DNA from 2 places in the Paenibacillus sp. FSL H3-0329 genome. Region 1 is predicted to be linked to the other one. Evidence: riboswitches for the same ligand, from Rfam matches in the RefSeq annotation. Region 1 holds a riboswitch; the other holds the start of a gene.
The links. Region 1 has a riboswitch for cobalamin ahead of metE (5-methyltetrahydropteroyltriglutamate--homocysteine S-methyltransferase). Riboswitches for the same ligand answer to the same signal wherever they lie in the genome.
Positions count from the first base shown of each region.

Region 1 (3,148 bases):
CGCTGCAATAGCTTCACGACTAGCGGCCAGCGCTGCTTGAGAAGCTTCTCCTTTATCTGCGACGGCTGCTCCGAGCAGACTAAGCTCTTTAAGCTTCTCATCGGCAAAGGCTAACGCATTCTTAACTGTCGCCTTCAGCTTCACTTCACCTTGAACGGTGACTGGGACATGCAGCAGACTGCAAGAAGGCTGAAGAATAAGACGATCAAGCGGTACATGAACGCTGAGCTTTTCTACCAGTTGCAGCTTGGCGTCTAAATCGGAACGCCAAATGTTCCGTCCATCAATAATTCCGGCACCCAGCCATTTGTCCTTCGGCCAGCCAAGACGTTCGATGGAAGCCAGATTCGTTCCACCATCGTGCACAAAGTCAAGACCCAAGCCTTGAACAGGCAGCTCTAGCAGTGCCTCCAGCGGCTCAGCAGCTTCAAAATACGTCTGTAAAATAATATTCAAGCCCGGCACGGAGCCGGCAATGTCTGTGTATATCGAGTTAAGCAGTGTTAATTCTTCTTTACTTATGCCTGTAACAATCGCTGGCTCATCGATTTGTACCCAGCTTACCCCTTCTTGCTTCAGTTCCTGTAGCAGTTGAACATAGACTGGAACAAAACGTGCAGCAATCTTGGCGATATCTGCCGCTGCGTAACCTTTGGACAGCTTAAGGAAGGTATACAGACCTAAAAGTACCGGTTTACCTTCAATCCCTGCCTGCGATTTAGCAAAACGATAAGCCGCTAGAGGTTTGTTTTCAGTCAGGCGTGGTGTTTGTGTGCCGATCTCTGGAACGATATAGTGATAGTTCGTATTGAACCATTTGGTCATCTCGCAGGCAGTAGCCTCAGCATTACCACGGGCCATTGCAAAATAAAGATCAAGCCCGATGTCGCCGCCATCATACGCATACCGTGGAGGTACGATTCCAAACATAACAGCCGCATCCAACACATGATCATAAAATGTAAAATCATTTACCGGAATAAGCTCAATTCCTGCTTCTTGCTGGGTCTTCAAATGCTGCAGCTGGATTGCTGCCATTTCGGAGCGGAATTGCTCCTCATTTATTTTCCCCTGCCAGAATGCCTCCAGTGCCTTTTTCCATTCGCGGTTCTTTCCGATTCTCGGATATCCAAGATTGCTTACTTTTACCTTATTCGTCATTTCGATACACTCCCTCTTCAATCTCTTATTTCAAACTCCAAAACTACTTGCTTTCCTATAAAAAAGAGCGCCCTTCCCTAAAAAAGTCAAAGGGAAAGACGCCCATGATATACCCATGGTTAACGTCTAACACCTCCCTATCTTCCGTAGGTGAAGCAGTGCTGTTGAAACAGGCAGGTCTCCTGGCTAGCGGCGTCAACATCTTGAGCAGTCTTCCCAGCAGTAGTAAATTGCCAGTGACCTCTGTTGCTCGAGATTCTTCCGTTACAGTGGCGGGACCGCATCGGCTTCGAACCGAATTTCCCTATTAAGCCTACCGAATTACTATTTTCCGGTCAGCACCTGTCTCCGATATCATTCATCATTTGAGTGTCTTAATCTGATGTCATCATACGTGAAAGCCCCAGCAATCTGCAATAGATTACTGGGGCTTCTGTTATATCGATTCCTTATAACGGACTTAGAAAAATACGAAATATACTACAGCAGCAAGAATTATACGGTATATAGCAAACGGTAAGAGCTTGATACGATTGATCAGTTTTAAGAAGAAACGCATCGATAACAGCGCAAATAGGAAGGCACTAATAAAGCCTGCAATAAAAAACGGCAGCGCGTCCATGGTGAAATATTGCCAGTTCTTCATCAGTGACAACAGACTGGCACCTGCCATGATGGGTACTGCCATAATAAACGTAAAATCAGCAGCGGCACGATGGCTCATCCCGAGGATTACGCCACCAGAAATCGTCGAGCCCGAGCGTGAAAATCCAGGCCATAACGAAAAACACTGTACAAGACCTACACCAAGTGCCTGTTTGTATGTAATCTGATCTACACTCTCAGTTCTGATCTTCTTCGGCCCAAACAGATCCGCAATAATCATTAATATAGCCCCGATCACTAGACCAATTAACACCGTTGAGGTAGAGAATAAATGCTCATCAATATAATCATTAAACAGAACACCTAACACACCTGCAGGCACTAACCCTACCAGAACCTGTGTCAGCTTGAGGTGCCCGCCCTGCTCTAACTGCGGTAGCTTCTCTGTTACAGGATCCAACTGCTTACGGCTGAAACGCCTTAAGCCCAACAGATCAATGAATCGATTTCTAAAAATCACAACAACCGCTAATATAGAACCCAGTTGAATAACTATTTTGAAGGTATTTGCCGTATATTGTCCAAATAACTCCTGTGATTTCAGCCACATATCATCAACAATAATCATATGACCCGTGGAGGATACTGGAGCAAATTCGGTTAAACCTTCAACAAGCCCCAAAATAATGGCTTTAATAATCGTTAATAGCTCCATGTGTTTCCCTCCTTTTTAATAGTCATTTCTATTATCAGTCCTCCACCCGCTTAGCCCTCAGTGTTCATTCTCCGGCTGCGTTTGCGGAAGTACAGAAACCCAAGAATAACTAATCCGCCAGCAATTAGTACATAGACCACATTGGAGTACACATCCATGTACATGGCAATGTCTTCCCAGGATTCGCCCAAAGCCGCGCCAATAAGCACAAGCAGCAAATTCCATCCCAATGTGCCAATCGTTGTGAAGATCATAAATACTCCAAATTTCATACCTGACATTCCCGCCGGAATCGAAATCAGACTGCGGACCAGAGGAACCATCCGACAAAACAATACAGTCCAATAGCCATATTTATCAAACCAGGCGTCAGCCTTGTGGATATCTTTTTTAGTGACGCGAATTAGGCCCCCCCAGCGTTCAACCAGTTTCTCTAACCGGCTCACATCCAATAATCGGCCAATATAATAGAGAATTACTGCACCCAGTAGTGATCCAGCAGTGGCAGCAATGATTACACCAGGGATCGTTAAGCTCGTCGTAGTGGTCATAAATCCTCCAAAGGGCAGGATCACTTCTGAAGGAATTGGTGGAAATATATTTTCAAAGGCCAGCATCAGAAAAATACCGAAGTAACCAAACTGCTCCATAAAATCTGTAATCCAT
Region 1 is NZ_CP150150.1:4,886,271-4,889,418, forward strand. Features, by position in the region: gene metE (5-methyltetrahydropteroyltriglutamate--homocysteine S-methyltransferase) at 1-1,161, opposite strand, end outside; cobalamin riboswitch at 1,316-1,522, opposite strand; gene NSQ66_RS21690 (undecaprenyl-diphosphate phosphatase) at 1,622-2,482, opposite strand; gene NSQ66_RS21695 (DedA family protein) at 2,533-3,148, opposite strand, start outside.

Region 2 (3,148 bases), 3.0 Mb from region 1:
CAACATACATCCATCCGTCATAACCACCAAAGCTTCCAGCAGCAATACTTCCGATGCCAGTCACATAACTGCCCGAAGGATTCGTGATCGGCAAGTTCGTTTGAAGCGCCAGCTTCTCTAACGCTCCAAGTGCGTTGCCAGCATAGGCGTACCCTTGTGCCAACGTGGCCCGTGGTCCCTCAATCGTTACAGGAGCGTAGATGAGTGAGCTCTGAACGGAGGATTTGGAAAAATCGTATAGCTTACTGTTGCTTCCTTTATACAGCAAATTATACGCAACCAGCGCCTGAAGTCCTTGCTCTGTCGCCAGAACATTACTGCTTCCACCACGGCTATGGGTGAAGCTACCATCAGCTAGACGATAGCTAAGCAGGTTCTCCATTAGATCCACTTTGTTTTTGGTGTATTCTAATCCACTAGGATCAACTCCGAAGGATGCGAGTCCAAGGATTGCTTGTGCGCTACTTTCAGCACTGTCACCGTAACCCCCATGGCTATCTTGAGCTGCAGATAACCAAGCTACGGCTTGTAGCCCTGCTAAGTAGGCTTCGGGATTATTTTTATGTGCCGCCAGAGCCGTCAAGGTTATCGCTGTCATATCAGGCTCACTTGCGCCTGAGGTTAATGCAAAGCCCCCATCCGGATTCTGTTTGGAGAGAATCTCCGTAAGGAGCTTATCCGCCGTCCATTTCGCGTCACTTGGGATATTATATTTACCAGAATCCAGCGCAAGTAAAGCATATACCGGATTATTTAGCGTCTGTTCACTGAGCTTGCTGTTATTATAAATTTTCTCAATCAGATTATAGCCAGGAGTCGTTCCGTTACCAGCAAAGCTAGTAGGATCTGCACCAATCGCTCTCACTGCGAGCACGATTCGAGCATAATCGGTTACATTGGCGAAATTGCCAGCTGCATCCTTTACTTTTTTCTCAAGCTCTGAATGGTAACTGGCTGGCAGCTTATATCCTGCTTGCGCTAATCCAATAGCTTGCCAATCCGATTGCACGCCACCTTTCAAGAGATATTCTGCAGCCGCATAAGTCGCATCCGCAACATTAATCCGCTCCGCAGCAGTTGCTTCCAGACCGGAGCCAGCGCTCGCTTCTGCAAATATTTGTCCTGCCGGAGCAAGAGATGTTCCTAGAATTGAAATGACCATGAATAAGGCCAGCCCAAGTGCTACAAACTTGGAAGACATGATTTTCTTCATTGTTTAACCTCTTTCTGTATAAGAATGGGTACTGCTGGGAATAAGACGCATAACATAAAGACCGCCCCTTTGGAGGGCGGTCAGGGAAGATTACAAATCGAGGCTGAGGCGCTTGCTTCCTGCCAACAGTCCATCTGTATATGTTCCACATTCTTACCCCACGAAGAATAGAAACGCTCACGAAAAAGGCAGGTCTCCTGGCTGATGCTTCATCGCTGTTCTTCACCTTCCCACCCTACCTTAGGGGCAGTGGCTTATAGAAGAAAAACTCCGCACATACAGTGGCGGGACCGCGCCGGACTCTTGCACCGGACTTCCCTTTTAAGCAGACGACTAGATTGATAGAGTCTGCACCTTTTCCAGTATGTAGTATCTTATTTTGACATCCATAATCATATCTATTAATACATAGCATGTCTATAGAAAAGCTTAGTAAGGGCAGCAAAAAAATGAACAGCAATACGCCACCTGCCGGTAGGTATTGCTGTTCAGAAAGCTTGTTATTCGACTGTTCCTTCCGGACTTGCAGTTGGGGAAGGTTCAGCACTTGAATCAGAAGCTGGTGGAATATTAGGATCGGGATCTACGATCAATGTAAATCTTCCGGCTTTGATCATACTTTTCTCTAAAATTGTCGCTCCAGGCTCCAATGTAACCTCAACCTGATAGGAAGGTTGTTCCCCTTCAGTCACAGCTGTTGCGGAAGGCAACCCAGTGCTGTCCTCAGCATCAGAGGAAGGCGTAGGAGACGGAGATACATCAGCTACAGCATTAGTAGCATCTGCACCTTCTGCTGTTCCTCCAGTAGTGCCAGCGGCATCTGACTCGTCAGCGGCGTTTCTCTCATCCGTCCCATCCGTTGACGGCACTGGACAAGTCCCATTCGTAGCAGCGACCTTAAAGCTTTTATCTATCTCTGTAGACGAAGACATTAAACTAATCTCAGTCGGTTGAAACTGCACACAGTCATCTGCACTTGCGAAGGTGAACACCAATATGCTGCTCCCCTTATCTCCTTCGCCGCTCTGATCCTTCAAGTATACTGAAGCCGGAGGCAGCACATTGCCTGCACTCTGAACAGGGGTCGGCTCAGGGCTTGTTCCCGGCAGAGCCGTCTTCGTATCATCCGGACGCAGCATACTGAATACGATAATTGCAATAATCACCAGAATACCCGTAATGGAGCCGGAGATTAAGAGTCGAAATCGGCTGCGGCTGATCCAGCGCGCCAGCGGGGAAGCCAGTTGGGAGCGGGCTTCATTGTACACATTTTGCAGAGCAGGCCGAGCTGCCGCGACATAGTTCTTTCGGAATTCCCGATTCTTGAACGCTTCACGATCACTGCTCAGGAAATACTTCAGAATCGCCTTACGGTAACCCGGTTGCAGCTTTTTATTCGAAACCGTAAATAAAGGATTGCCTTGCGACCAAGCAAAAAACCGATAGATGATTTCTTTGTCGGAACCGGCTTTACGCTTTAACAGCTCCAGAAGCGCATCGTAATCCAGCGGACCCCCTTCACGCTGAGTTGTATAGTAAAAGGCTAGCGGAAGCCGTTCAAAGGGTTCTAGAACACGCGCCTCTTTTAGCAAACGACGACCCAGTAGCTGCACATCATCTAGTTCCTGCGGAGACAATCCTGTAAAAATCTCTTCATTTGGCTTCTCTTCACCAAACCAGCGGTAAGCGGCACGCAGCGCATTCTCTTTCTGCTTGCTAATCCTATCCAGTGGCGGCTGCCAATCGACAACATTACCATACCGTAAAAAAACTACCTCCAGAAGCTCCTCCTGCGTCATATCAGAAAGCGATAAGCGGTTCAGTAAGAATCTATCTGCTGAAGCAGCAAGATCCTGCATTAGGGAGAGTGCCTTAGGAGCAACTCCTGTTCCTTTGCGGCGATCTTTTTCTGCCTTATCTACAATTTCATGAATT
Region 2 is NZ_CP150150.1:1,041,939-1,045,086, reverse strand. Features, by position in the region: gene NSQ66_RS04505 (DUF4430 domain-containing protein) at 1-1,213, opposite strand, end outside; cobalamin riboswitch at 1,383-1,586, opposite strand; gene NSQ66_RS04500 (hypothetical protein) at 1,714-3,148, opposite strand, start outside.
Region 2: another riboswitch for cobalamin. It lies ahead of NSQ66_RS04505 (DUF4430 domain-containing protein); the one in region 1 lies ahead of metE (5-methyltetrahydropteroyltriglutamate--homocysteine S-methyltransferase).